Regions from separate parts of the Sinobaca sp. SA16-1 genome, predicted to be linked through region 2. Evidence: riboswitches for the same ligand, from Rfam matches in the RefSeq annotation. Region 2 holds a riboswitch; the other holds the start of a gene.
What was found. A riboswitch is a leader RNA that binds a small molecule or an ion and turns the genes downstream of it on or off. The one in region 2 is predicted to bind thiamine pyrophosphate.

Region 1: linked by a shared signal. The riboswitch ahead of AC5W2J_RS02840 (ABC transporter ATP-binding protein) and the one ahead of thiD (bifunctional hydroxymethylpyrimidine kinase/phosphomethylpyrimidine kinase) in region 2 are both predicted to bind thiamine pyrophosphate.

The regions. Positions count from the first base shown of each region.
Region 1 is NZ_JCAKFL010000001.1:583,312-590,703, reverse strand. It holds gene AC5W2J_RS02875 (GntR family transcriptional regulator) at 1-272, shown strand, start outside; gene AC5W2J_RS02870 (polysaccharide deacetylase family protein) at 257-847, opposite strand; partial or broken gene AC5W2J_RS02865 (sugar ABC transporter permease) at 1,117-1,265, shown strand; gene AC5W2J_RS02860 (ThuA domain-containing protein) at 1,307-2,059, shown strand; gene AC5W2J_RS02855 (Gfo/Idh/MocA family protein) at 2,087-3,157, shown strand; gene AC5W2J_RS02850 (potassium channel family protein) at 3,210-3,875, opposite strand; gene AC5W2J_RS02845 (DUF1516 family protein) at 3,908-4,273, opposite strand; TPP riboswitch at 4,422-4,524, shown strand; gene AC5W2J_RS02840 (ABC transporter ATP-binding protein) at 4,656-5,429, shown strand; gene AC5W2J_RS02835 (ABC transporter permease) at 5,426-6,190, shown strand; gene AC5W2J_RS02830 (ABC transporter substrate-binding protein) at 6,190-7,194, shown strand; gene AC5W2J_RS02825 (hypothetical protein) at 7,262-7,392, opposite strand, start outside.
Region 2 is NZ_JCAKFL010000004.1:75,107-82,498, reverse strand. It holds gene AC5W2J_RS12230 (efflux RND transporter permease subunit) at 1-1,731, shown strand, start outside; TPP riboswitch at 1,770-1,869, shown strand; gene thiD (bifunctional hydroxymethylpyrimidine kinase/phosphomethylpyrimidine kinase) at 1,984-2,781, shown strand; gene thiM (hydroxyethylthiazole kinase) at 2,807-3,640, shown strand; gene thiE (thiamine phosphate synthase) at 3,633-4,268, shown strand; gene cobA (uroporphyrinogen-III C-methyltransferase) at 4,434-5,570, shown strand; gene nirB (nitrite reductase large subunit NirB) at 5,600-7,392, shown strand, end outside.

The DNA of each region.
Region 1 (7,392 bases), on a different contig from region 2:
GCGACCACCGGGCTGCGCTGAAATGGGATGAAAAATTTCATGACATTATTGTCGACAGCATTCATAACCCGTATATTTCCAAAACGACACTGTCCCTGCAATCGCATGTCCGACGGCTGTTTTATCACGATTCCATTAACCTGACGGAAGAGTCGATTGAAGAGCATGAGCAGATTATTCATGCGATGGAAGAGCGTGACGCCAAAACAGCGGCTGAAGTGACCCGAACTAATTTTTTCCGTCCGATTGACCATGATTATCCGCTTCGTTGAGAAGGAAGCGCCAGACATGTATAGCCTTCGGTATGAAGCATATTAATTAGTTCAGGCAGAACGGAGACCGTCTGCTGTAGTTCATGCAGCAGAACAATCGATCCCGGCTGTACAGAGTCCATGACGTTCGAGAGAATAGCGTCCGGGCTCTTTTTTTCTTTCCAGTCAAATGATACCGTGTCCCACATCACAAGTTCGAGCCCCAGCTCCCGTACGACACGGACTGTTTCTTTATTATAGCGGCCGTAGGGCGGCCGGAAATAGTCGATTTGAGCCGGGCTGATGCTTTTGATCGCCTGAAGGCTGCTCTGGATTTCATGTTTCTGTTTTTCATAAGAAAGCGACGTAAGGTTGGGATGGCGATGGGTATGCGAACCGAGCGTATGGCCTTCCTCTGTCACTCTCAGCGCAGGCCGCCGGGGATGAATAAGCCGTCCCTGCCAGAAAAAAGTTCCCTTTGCCTGTTTGTTTTTTAATATATCGAGAATCTGGTGGGTGCAGCGGCTTGGTCCATCATCAAAGGTTAAAAAAACCGCCTTTTCTGCAGAGGGAACAAGAGACGCCGCATTCGTCAATGCATGATCGGTATGGAAGCTGGACCCAGCTCCTTTTTTTGCAATTCAAGGGGACTGCCGCATCTTGATTCCTCCTCTTTTTTCATCTTTTATTAGTATAGTGGAAAGGATGGGATGCGCCTACTGTTCTGCTTACTGGAAATACTGCTTGCTTTTTTTGAAAACGCTTACTATAATTTAGTGGTAATCCGAAACGTTTCGGTATCCTGTTAAGGGAGTTTTACATAGTAAAAAGATATAAATTAAAAATATGTATTTCCATTCAAAAATTATTTAATGTTGTAAATGATCGGTTTTCTAATAATTTCACCCGATTTGCTGCTGGATCCGTATTTGTTGCGCTTCCAATTGCAAAAAAATGTCTATTTTGCAGAAATGGCTCATGACCGGTCTAACAGCCGAAGCAACAAAAGGTTAATTTATTACGAAAATATATTATAATGACTGTAGGGGGCCTTTATGAAAATTGTAGTATGGAACGAAAACAGACACGAGAAAGAGAACGAAGTGGTTTCTTCGATTTATCCGGAAGGAATCCACGGGGCCATTCAAGGTTTCCTGAAAGAAGAGGGGCTTGATGTAAGCACGGCTACATTGGACGAACCAGAGCACGGATTAACAGAAGAGGTTCTAAACAATACGGACGTTCTTATCTGGTGGGGCCATCAGGCTCATGATGAAGTGACCGAAGAGGTCGCAGAACGGGTGAAAGAGCGGGTATTGGAAGGAATGGGGCTGGTAGTGCTGCATTCCGCCCATTTCTCGAAAATATTCAAGAAGCTGATGGGTACTTCCTGTGACCTGAAGTGGAGGGAAGCGGATGAAAAGGAACGACTCTGGGTCGTCAATCCGACGCATCCTATCACAGAAGGTCTAGGAGAATTCATTGAGCTGGAGAAAGAAGAAATGTATGGGGAACACTTTGACATTCCTGTACCAGAGGAATTGATATTTGTCAGCTGGTTCGAAGGTGGAGAAGTATTTAGAAGTGGTGCCACTTTTCAGCGCGGGCGGGGAAAAATATTTTATTTCCGTCCGGGACATGAGACGTATCCGACGTATTACCATACAGACATTCAACGCGTGATACGCAATGGCGTATACTGGGCAGCCGGACTGGCTACACCAAAGCCGGTTTACGGCAACGCTCAGCCGCTTGAGCCTATCGCCGGTAAAGAGCAGGGGACAACTAAAGCCACTGCCGGGCGCTGATGGCCACACTAGAGGGGGTAAGTACTAATGGACAAGCTAAAGATTGGCATCATTGGAGCAGGGGGAATCGCTCAGTCAAGGCATATTCCCACTTTTCAACAGCTGGAACACAAGGTATCAATAGAAGGCGTATACGATATTAATCAGGATCGGGCTCAGGAAGTAGCGGCGTCTTTCTCTATCGCCCGGGTATACCACAACATTGAACGAATGCTTGGAGACGTGGATGCGGTCGTTATCTGTACGCCGAATAAGTTTCATGCAGATATCGCTGTGCAGGCTCTAAATCGGGGCATTCACGTGCTCTGCGAAAAGCCGATGGCGATTACAACGGAAGAATGCGAGCGTATGATAGAAGCTGCAGAAAAAACAGGCTCGGTTCTTGCAATTGCCTTCCACTATCGTTTTGGACCGGAAGCCCAGATTGCCAAGCAGATGATGGAAAACCACGAAATCGGGGACCCGCTCGTCTGTCGTTTTCAGGCACTGCGCCGCCGGAAAGTTCCGGGCTGGGGTGTATTTACAAACAAAGAGCTGCAAGGCGGAGGAAGCCTGATTGACTATGGCTGCCACCTGCTGGATCTGTCCCTGTGGCTGCTTGGAGACCCAAAGCCGCTGGAAGTAATGGCCAAAACGTACGACCGGTTAAGCAAAGCACCGAATCTCACGAACGAGTGGGGCCAGTTTGACCAGAATACGTTTAACGTGGAAGACCATGTAACCGGGTATATCACATTCGAAAATGACATTACGCTGCAGCTGGAATGTTCCTGGGCGGCTAATATAAAAGAAGATACGGAACAACTCAGTATTTCCGGAGTTGAGGGCGGTTTACAGCTCTTTCCGTTTGAGCTGTATCAATCCAAATATGGAACGCTGTTAAACAGCACGGCCCAGATTAATAAAATCGATAATATAGAGCCATACTATCAGGCGAATAATTTCGTGGATTCCTGTACAGGTGAAGCGGAACTTATCGTGAAACCGGAGCAGGCCATGAAAGTTACAAAAATCGTCGAGGCGCTATATGAAAGCAGTGAAACAGGAAAAAGCGTACGGTTCGAAGAAAATCCAACCAGCTTTGAACAGTCTTATTAAAAAAACCAGGCCCTCCGGGGGTCTGGTTTTTTACAGTAGAAGCCTCTTAAAACTACAGGCCTTCATTTTCGAAACGGCGGATCTCATCTTTATGACCTAAAACAATCAGCATATCTCCCTGCTCAATTCTATCGTTGGGCCGCGGGGACACATTAACGTCCTCATTTCGTTTGATCGCAAGAATCGTCACACCATAGGCGGCCCGGACATTGGATTCAATCAGCGTTTTGCGGTGCAGTTTTTTCGTAGCATACACTTCGACAATCGTGTAATCGTTGCTTAAGTCGATAAAATCAATAACCTTTTCCGAAGTCATATTATGGGCTACACGGATTCCCATATCAAATTCCGGGTGGACCACACGGTCAGCGCCGATCTTATCGAGCACTTTCTGGTGGTATTTATTCTGGGCTTTTGCCCAGACGATTGGAACGTTCATGTCTTTTAACACAAGCGTTGTAAGCACACTTGCCTGAATATGGTCGCCGATCGCGACAACAACGTGATCGAAGTTGCCAAGGCCGAGAGATTTTAATGCTTTTTCGTCAGTGGAGTCAATGCAGGCTGTCTGGGTGGCATATGCGACATATTCATCCACTTTTTCTTCATCCTGATCGATAGCAAGAACTTCATAGCCTAAATGATACAGTTCCCGGCAGATACTCCCTCCAAATCGGCCGAGGCCTATAACAGCAAATTGTTTTTTGTTTTTTGGCATGGATAAACGCTCCTTTATGTGTCAAATTCGCCTTACAGTAAATAAATGCCCTGGGGGAGCAGTAATCCTAAAATAATAGTAAATAATACAAATCCTATCATAAACCGGACGAATAGAGGGTGTCCGGTGTTCTTAAATAACTGGACAAAGTAAATTTCAATCAATCCGATACTTAACAATCCACAGGCCAGCTTCAGCAGGCCGCCTAAATATACAGGACGAAGGCCAAGTACAAGCCCGCCGGTTAAAAGCAGCGGCAGGTATGAAAATCGAAGCACGTAGTGAAGCAGAACAGCGGTCCGGTTCATGTTGGTGCGGTGAAATATATAAACAGCGCCTGCAAGCAGAATAACTGCCGCCACGGCTATAAGATGTATCGTGAGTATAGTGTCTGCCATAAGAGCCTCTCCTAATGTAATGTAGACGTTTTCTCCATCATATCACGCGTGCAGGCTTTACAGGAGCAGAGATTTTGCTGAAATAAAACCCGCGGTATGAACCATTTCGAATATGTGCTATCTTTAAGAAGCAAAGACAATTTTATACAACAAGCACTAGGGGTGCTGCAAAGCTGAGAGGGATGACATTCATCCTAACCCTGGAACCTGATCTGGATAACACCAGCGGAGGAAAGTGCGGAATGTTCACCTGAAAAAGCAGCCGCTCGTGCTGTTTTTAATGATAGAACGACTTTTCCGCCGCTCCCTCTGCTGGAGCGGCTTTTTTGTATGCATGGAGCAGGTTCCGGGGGAGCACGGTACACAAAAAAGGGGGCGGGAAATGAATAAAGAGCAGGAATCGGCACTGGAATTTCGAGACGTTACCTATGCCTATACTACTACCGAAGCGCCGATCTTCAAGCAGGTTCAAGGGACAGTGAAAAAAGGCGAATTTGTCAGCCTGCTTGGACCGAGCGGGTCGGGAAAGTCGACGTTCTTCCGGCTTGCCGCCGGGCTGAGCGACCCGGACAAGGGGTCGGTGCTTCTGCACGGCTCGGGCACAAGGCTTGGCAGGGTCGGCTACATGCCTCAGCAGGATCTGCTGCTGCCCTGGCGGACCATTTTGGAAAATGGCATGCTGCCATTGGAAATAAACGGCCTTTCCAAAAGGGAGGCCGAACAGCGCGTATCATCCCATCTGGAAGCATTCGGCCTCAGGGGCCTGGAACGCAAGTATCCTCACGAACTGTCCGGTGGGATGAGGCAGAGGGTGTCTTTTCTCCGCGCTGTAGTGGGAGGAAACGACATCTTAATGCTGGATGAACCATTCAGCGCACTTGATTCGATTACCCGCTTTATGATGCAGGAATGGCTGTTGGAAAAGTGGCAGGCTTCGAGGCAGACACTTATTTTTATTACCCACGACATAGAAGAAGCATTATTTTTATCCGACCGCATTTTATTATTTACCGAGCCGCCGATAGAAGGACGCCTTACCGAAATTGCGGTACCGCTGCCAAGACCCAGAGACGAGCGTGCCCGGGATCACCCGGAACTCTTGAAGCTGAAGCGGGAATTGATTGAACGAATGCGCAGGGAGGAGAAGTTACGATGAATGGCTGGAAAGGAGCAGGCATTTCCTATGCTGGAGCCGCTCTTCTCGCATCTGCTTTTTTTATCATCTGGGAGGCAGGAGCCCGCTGGTATGACACGCCTTATATACTGCCGGCACCGTCTGCGGTGCTGCAGAGGCTGTGGGAACTTGCGGATATATTATTTCTTGTACACCTGCCGGCCACGCTTCTCGTTATAGTTACCGGACTTGGCATTTCCATCGTTTGTGGAGTCGGTATTGCGGTGCTGATGAGCCGGAGCCGGATGGTGGAAAAGAGTGTTTTTCCTCTGTTAATCACCTCGCAGACCATTCCAATTATTGCACTAGCCCCAATCTTTGTGCTGTGGTTTGGCTATTCCATGTGGAGTAAAGTCGCCGTAACGGTGTTGATCACCTTTTTCCCAATTACGGTCGGGGCGTTTGACGGTCTTCGGACAGCGAGCCGGGATATGCAGGACCTGCTTCGGACCATGGGGGCCGGGAGCTGGCAGATTTTCAGAAAGGTCCAGGTGCCGATGGCTCTGCCCTCGTTCTATTCCGGCTTAAAAGTGGCAGTCACGCTGAGCGTCATCGGTGCGGCAATTGGAGAGTGGCTGGGCGCAGATGCAGGGCTTGGATATTTCAGCCGCAGGATGATGACACAGATGGACGCAGCCGGCGTATTTGCACCAATCGTTTTGTTGTCGTTAGCAGGGATTGGCCTGTTTTTGGCAGTAAAAGCAGTAGAATATGCGACTACAAAAAAGGGAGGAAGAAGATAATGAAAAGGTGGATTAAACAGGTGGGGCTGCTTGCTGCAGGAGCATTTGTGCTGGCAGGATGCGGGAGTGAAAATGAACAGCAGGCAGAGAATGAAGAGCTGCAGGAAGTCGACATTATGCTGGACTGGTATCCTAATGCCGTACACAGCTACTTGTACACCGCGCAGGAAAACGGATACTTCGAGGAAGCAGGTCTGGACGTAAATATTATGTTCCCCACCAATCCAACGGATCCTTTGAACCTGGCGGCTGCAGGAGAAGTGGACTTTGGCATTACCTATCAGCCGGATGTTATTACAGCGCGGACCGAAGGAATCCCTGTAGTAAGCGTGGCGGCGATTGTGAGGTCTCCTCTTAATCACGTTGTGTACAAAGCAGACTCCGACATAGAACGACCAAGAGATTTAGAAGGCCGGACAGTTGGATACCCCGGGATACCGGTCAATGAACCAATTGTAGAAACGATGGTGGAAAATGATGGCGGTCAGTTTGAAGAAGTTGATCTGGTGGATATTGGTTTTGAGCTGCAGTCCTCTTTAGTAAGCGACCGGGCCGATGCGGTAAGCGGCGCATACATTAACCATGAAGTACCGGTGCTGGAACACGCCGGCACTTCCGTAGAATACTTTGATCCGGTGGATTACGGTGTGCCGCCTTTTTACGAGCTCGTTCTCGTTACAAACGAAGAAACACTGGCGGAAGAGGAAGAAAAAATTAACGCGTTCTGGACCGCGGCGGAAAAAGGATACACATATATGAAAGACCATCCGGAAGAAAGCCTGGACAGTCTGTTTGAGAATGAAGATCAGGAAAATTTTCCGCTTGAACGGGAAGTGGAAGAAGAAAGTCTGGATGTTTTAATGGAGAAAATGGAAACGGAAGAAGAAGCCTTTGGCAGCCAGGACCGGGAATCCTGGGAGGAAACGATCAGCTGGCTTGCAGAAATGGATTACATTTCCGAGACACCGGACACAGAGGACATATTTGTAAATATAGCAGAATAAACAAACCGCTTCGGGCTCTCTGGAGTCCGAAGCGGTTTTGGTTTATCTTCTGAAGCTGGTACCCGTTCTACATGATAAGGTAGTCGAGGTTCACATCTATCGTTTCCTCTAGTTGGTCGATACCATGCTTGTCCTTAACGGAACCGTTGTAAATAAGCTGAATGGAATCAGCGTTATCAGGAAGTTCCACTTTATAAT
Region 2 (7,392 bases):
TTTAGTTTAATTGCTTCCTTGTTTGTGGCTGTTACCGTTGTGCCGATGATGGCAAGCCGCATTTTGAAAGCTCCTAAAGAGGATATTGAAGAAAAAAGGCAGAACTCCCGCTATATGAAACGTCTGGAAAGGGCCAGCAAATGGTCGTTGAAACACCGTTTTCTTACTCTGTTTATTACGCTGTTATTTCTTATCGCAGGCGGAGCGGGTCTTGCTGCAACAGGAGTTAACTTTCTTCCGGCAAGCGACCAGGGCTTTTTCTCCATTGATGTGGAGACAGATTACGGAACCAACCTGGAAACGACGACTGCTATTACAGAGGATATTGAAGCTATTTTGGATCAGGAGGGAGCAGTCGACAGCTATTTAACAATGATCGGTTCTTCCGGCGACGACGGTGCAGTAACAGGAGGACCATCGGGATCCAATGAGGCCCAGATCATGGTCACGATGGAACCAATGGAGGACCGGGAAGCGAGCACGATCGATTTTATTGAACAGATAGAAGACGACGTGGTCGACGTAGAACCGGATGCCGATATTTCTCTTTCGAGCCAGACTGCTATAGGCGGAGGAGAAGCGAATACGGTCGTCTTTACTATCAGCGACCAGAACGTGGATACATTAAATGAGTCGGCCGAGTATATGATCTCGGAGCTGAGAGAAGCGGAAGATATTCGGGAAATAACCACCTCGGATGAAGATCTCGCACCAGAGATACAAATTGCTGTAGATGAAGAAAATGCGAGGGAAAACGGTCTGGCGGCCGCCCAGATCGCCGATAGTGTCGACAATGCTACCCGCGGCCAAACAGCCACTACGGTACAGACAGCAGATAATACGACCTATGATGTGATTGTTCAATATGAAACCGGAGAACTGGAGACAGCAGAGGATTTAGAAACGCTGCTGATTGCCAACCAGGAAGGAGACTATATTGAACTTGGAGAGGTAGCCGACATTGAAGAAGGCAGCGGCCCTGCCGTTATTAATCGTGATGATCAGCAGCGCAGCGTGGAAATTACGGCGGCCTACAGCTCGGATACGACATTAAATGAGGCGTCCAATTTAGTGACGGATATATATGAAAACGACAATATGGCGGACAGCACCTCTCTTGCCTATTCGGGAGAACAGGAGCTGCTGGACGATGCGCTCGACAGCATGATATTTGCCTTCCTTCTCGGACTGCTGTTCATTTATCTCGTAATGGCAGGACAATTTGAATCCTTTAAATATCCATTTATCGTTATGTTCAGCGTGCCGCTTGTGGTTATAGGAGTAAGCATTGCCCTGGCAGTAACGCAGACACCGCTCAGTGTGACCGTCTTTATCGGCCTCATTGTTCTTGCCGGTATTGTCGTCAACAATGCGATCGTGCTGGTGGACTATATTAATCAACAGAAAGAAAAGGGAATGGCTTCCAAAGAAGCTATTGTAGAATCTGTTAAACAGAGAACCCGCCCTATTCTGATGACAGCTGTAACAACAATTCTAGGGGTCGTTCCATTATCGCTTGGTATTGGTGAAGGCGCAGAGATTCAGCAGCCGATGGGTATTGCCGTGATCGGCGGCCTTGTCAGCAGCACTTTTCTGACGCTGTTTGTCATACCAGTTCTGTACAGCTTCCTGGATACGAATTTCCGGAAGGTGAGAAAAGAAGAAAAGAAAGCCGAAAAGGAGCAAAAGCGCGATAAAAAGCGTCGGAAGCAGGAAGAAACAAATGAATAATTGACAATAAAGCTTCTTCTCCCGTAACATGAAATAAAGACAACCACTAGGGGCGCATATGCTGAGATAAGGAAATTCCTTTGTCCCTCTGAACCTGATCTGGGTAAAGCCAGCGTAGGAAAGTGGAGCGTGCGTTTTTATTTGGCTGTGATGGTCAGGAAAAGCCGCTCCTTTCAAGGGGCGGCTTTTTTGTGTGTAAATGAAAAAGACGTCCGGATGTGGTGAGTACAGATAAAAATGGAGGAACCAATAATGGGGGAAATACCAAAAGTACTATCCATAGCAGGAACAGATCCTACCGGAGGAGCAGGCATCCATGCCGACTTAAAAACATTCCAGGAGATCGGCGCTTACGGAATGGCCGTTATTACAAGCGTGGTGGCCCAGAATACGATGGGGGTAAAAGACGTCTGGCATATGGAGGACGAAACGATTCTGAAACAGCTGGAAGCCGTCCTTGAAGACATCAGGCCGCAGGCAGTGAAAACAGGTATGATCGCCCTGCCGTCTATGATTGAAAGTATCACAGACCGGCTGGAACGGGAAAACCTGCCAATTATTGTAGATCCGGTAATGGTGGCCACAAGTGGAGACTCGTTAATGGATAAAGAAACGAAAAAACTAATGGTCAACCGGCTGCTTCCTATAGCAGAAGTGGTGACGCCGAATATGGAAGAAGCCGAAAAGCTTACCGGAGTAAAAGTCTCTACCATAGAAGAGGCGGAAAAAGCGGCCCGGGTGCTGGTCGAGGAGATGGGGGCAGGAGCTGCGGTTGTAAAAGGCGGGCATGCGAAAGACACGGCAATTGATGTGTTATATTATAAGAAAGAATTTATCCATCTAACGGCGGATCGGTTTAATACGAAGCATACACACGGGACAGGATGCACGTTTTCTGCGGCAATTGCCGCCAATCGGGCGAAGGGTATTCCTGTTATCCAATCGTGTGAGCTGGCTAAAGAATTTATTACAAAGGCGATCAGCCATCCGCTCAACATCGGGCGCGGGAGCGGACCGGTGAATCATTGGGGCCGTTCGTTAGAGAAATGAATAACCCTGGAGGGAAAGAGACATGATGCATTCAGAAGGAAAAAAAGCATACAAATTGCTGCACGAAATGCGGACGGCAAAGCCTCTTGTTCATAACATTACCAACGTGGTGGTAGCGAACTTTACGGCGAATGGACTTTTAGCGGCAGGAGCATCGCCTGTAATGGCCAACGCAAAAGAAGAAGCGGCCGATATGGCGTCTGCCGCCGATGCGCTTGTGCTTAACATTGGAACGTTGAACCCACTGCAGGTGGAGTCCATGCTGCTTGCCGGCGCCGCAGCGAATAAAAAAGGAATTCCAGTCGTACTCGATCCGGTCGGAGCCGGTGCTACCGCTTATCGAACCGATACTGCCCGGCAGCTGCTCAAAGAAATAGACATTTCCCTTGTCCGCGGAAATGCAGGAGAAATTGCTGCTGTTGCAGGACTTGAAAGCAATACAAGAGGAGTAGATTCAGGTTCCTCCCATGTAAGTACAGCTGAAACGGCAGAACGTGCCTTTCACGTATTGAAGCTTCCTATTGTCGTAACGGGAGCGGTGGATGCAGTAACGGATGGAAAAGATATGTACCGCATTCACAACGGTCATTCAATGATGACTAAAGTGACCGGATCCGGCTGCCTGCTCAGCTCGCTGATCGGTTCTTTCCTGACCGTTACGGACGATGTGGCATATGGCGCAGCAGCGGCGCTGGGCTATTATGGAATAGCAGCGGAAAAAGCCGGCGGATTTGCGTCAATGAGAGGTCCGGGCACCTTTCAGTCAGAGCTGTTGAACGCTTTGTATCACGTGGGAGATATGGATATCCGGCATCAGCTGACGCTTAAAAAAGAAGAGCTGAGAGGCACCTATGAATAAAGAAGCACTGCTGCTGTATTTCATTATGGGCAGTCAGGACACAGAGAAAAACCCGGTTGAAGTACTCAAACAGGCGATAGCCGGCGGCATTACCTGCTTTCAGTTCCGTGAAAAGGGTCCGGCTGCAAAAACAGCTTTACAAAAAGAAGAGCTCGCGCGCGAACTGCTTGCTGTCTGCCAAAGCCGCAGCGTTCCGTTTATTGTAAATGACGATGTGGAACTCGCCGTGAAGATAGGCGCGGACGGCGTTCATATCGGACAGGGGGACGAACCTGCTTCGGAAGTGAAAAAGAAACTCCCTCCGCATATGAGTATGGGTGTTTCTGCAAAAACGCTGGCAGAGGCTGAGCAGGCCACTCAGGACGAGGCCGATTATATCGGCACAGGTCCAATGTATGCAACCATATCTAAAGCAGACGCAGATGACCCGATCGGCCCGGAAGGCATTCAGGATTTACGTAAATTCGGCATTACGATTCCCATCGTTGGAATCGGTGGAATTACAGAAAAAAATGCACAACGCGTACTCAAAGCTGGAGCAGACGGTGTATCCCTGATTTCTGCTATCAGCAGGGCAGCGGAACCGGAAACAGCCGCACGCAGTCTTAGAAAGCTGCTTCATAAATAAGGTCAAGAGACCCCGCTTCTTTTAGGAGCGGGCTTTTTTTTGCTGTTTTTAATATGTATTTTTTATACACAATAAAATGTGTTAGATTATCTTTCGTCATTGCAGAAATTCCCAGCATCTTTCTATAGAATACATAATTATAAAGAAAAGCAGGAGTGAAAATAAATGAAACAAGGCGTGGTTTATTTTGTAGGAGCCGGCCCGGGTGACCCGGAGCTGTTGACCATTAAAGGACTGAAGGCTCTTCAGCAGGCAGATGTGGTTGTATTTGACAGGCTGGTACACCCCGCCCTGCTTTTAGAAGCCGGTCCGGAAACGAAATTTATATACTGCGGAAAAAAACCATGCGAGCATACACTGCGGCAGCAGGATATTCAAAAAGAACTGATAATCCAGGCAAAGAAGGGAAAAACAGTCGTCCGGCTCAAAGGCGGCGATCCAGGCATATTCGGCAGAGTCGGGGAAGAAGCACAAATGCTGCGGAGCCATAAAGTGGCCTATGAAATGATTCCGGGCGTAACGGCTGCCAACGCGGCTTCGCTGTATGCAGGGGTGCCTCTCACGCACCGCGATCATTCCAGGTCTCTGGCCATCGTTACAGGGCACAGCAAAAACAAATCAGGAAAGCCCGACGCAGATTGGGAAAGCCTGGCAAAAGGAATGGAAACGATCGTCTTTTATATGGGAATGAAAAACCTTCCATTTATCACTTCTGAATTGACCGGCAACGGAAAAAGCAAAAATACCCCAGTGCTCATTGTCGAATGGGGCACCTGCGGCCGGCAGAGGGAAGTAATCGGAACGCTTGCGGATATCGAGAAAAAAGCAGCCAAACAGCAGATGGAAAATCCTTCGATCATCATTGTAGGGGAAGTTGCTGCGCTGCACTATGATCTGCAGTGGATGGAGAAAGGCCCGCTGACCGGGCAGGGCTGTATTATTCATCATGCGACGCCGCTGACAGAGCGGATGAAAAACGAATGGGAAAAGCTTGGAGCGGAAGTATATGTTGGAAACAGCAGATGGGAAAACCGGGAAAGAACGGCTTTCAGACACTTGGGCATGGCAGGCCATGCCACTCATATTGTTGTACCGGATAAAGCGTCTGCTGTCGAATGCCTGGAGTATCTTCCAAACGATTTAATAAAAGATAAACTTACATTTTACTGCTGTTCGAACAGAGCTGCCGACCTGTTAAAGCAGGCCGGGGCGGCAAGAATAACCCGTCTCCCGGAAGCCGGAAGCTTCGAAAAATGGCTTCTGTTGTCTGCAGATAACCTTGGATTAGCTGAAATCGTCTAAGTAATATCACTTAAAGGAGTGTCTACAGCATGCGTAAAGAGAACATTGTACTAATAGGAAATGGAATGGCGGGTATTCGAACGATTGAAGAAATTTTAAAAACAGAACCGGACCGTTTTAACATTACTATTTTCGGCAAAGAGCCTTATCCAAACTACAATCGTATTCTGCTCTCTAAAGTGCTCCAGGGCGACAGCGATATCAGTGAAATTATTTTAAATGACTATGACTGGTATGAAGAAAAAAACATTACGCTTTATGCAGGAGATGAAGCAGAGGAAATTGACAAAAAGAAAAAAATCGTACGCAGTAAACAGGGACGTGAATGCCCGTACGACCATTTAATTATTGCGACAGGGTCCAATGCGTTCATGCTGCCTCTTCCGGGCGCCGATAAAGAAGGAGTTATCGCATTCCGCGATATTAAAGACACCGAAGAGATGATCAGCGCTTCCAAAAAGTACAAGAAAGCGGTCGTTATTGGAGGCGGCCTGCTTGGGCTCGAAGCGGCTCGAGGCCTGCTTAATTTGAATATGGAAACGGAAGTAGTCCATAACAACAGCTACTTAATGGAACGTCAGCTCGATGAGCCGGCTTCACGAATGCTCAAGAATGACTTGGAAGCACAGGGTATGCGATTTCATATGGCAAAAGACACAGAAAAGGTGCTCGGAAAAAAACGGGTGGAAGGACTGAAATTCAAAGACGGGTCCACGCTTGAGGCCGATCTGGTCGTCATGGCGGTCGGAATCCGCCCTAACGCAGTATTAGCCGGTGCCTCCGGCATTGACACCAACCGTGCCATCCTCGTTAACGATCATATGGAAACGAGTGTGAAAGACATATACGCTGTGGGGGAATGCGCCGAGCATAACGGCATTGCCTACGGTCTGGTCGCCCCTCTTTACGAACAGGGAAAAGTGCTCGCTGAACGAATCTGCATGAAAGCACGCACCGGTACCGGCTATCAAGGATCGCTTACTTATACACAGTTGAAAGTAGCGGGCGTAGATGTGTTTTCCGCAGGAACCTTTCAGGACGAAGAAGATACAAAAGCCATCCGGGTCCATGATGAATTTGAAGGCATCTACAAAAAAGTGGTGGTCCGCGACAACCGGGTAGTAGGAGCCGTGCTTTACGGGGAGACATCGGATTCGCCGAGACTGCTGGAAATGATGAAGAAGAGCCAGGACATTACCGGCCTGGGGAAAACGATTATTCTGCCATCCGAACAGGAAGGCGGGGAGACGGAAAGCCTGACCGCTGCGATGGAGCCGTTTGAAACAATATGCGGCTGTAACGGTGTCTGTAAAGGCGATATTGTAGAAGCCATTCAAAAAGACGGACTAACCTCAGTGGAAGAAGTAAAGAAACATACCAATGCTGCCCGGTCATGTGGAGGATGCAAGCCTCTTGTAGCGGACCTGCTCGCCCATACACTTGGAGGTGAAGCAGGGGAAGGCCTGCAGGAAGAGCCGATGTGCGGCTGTACCGATCTGACGCATGAAGAAGTCGGGGAAGAGATCAGAACCAAACAGCTGACGCTGACAAGAGAAGTCATGAATGTGCTTCATTGGAAAACGTCAGAAGGCTGTTCCAAATGCCGTCCGGCAATCAATTACTATTTAGGTGTAGCCTATCCGAAGGAGTACGAAGATGATCCGTCATCGCGCTTTGTAAACGAGAGAATGCACGCCAACATTCAAAACGACGGCACGTATTCCGTTGTGCCGAGAATGTACGGCGGGGTAACCAACCCGGATCAGCTTCGGAAAATTGCAGAAGTAGCTGATAAGTACAGTGTTCCTCTGCTGAAATTAAC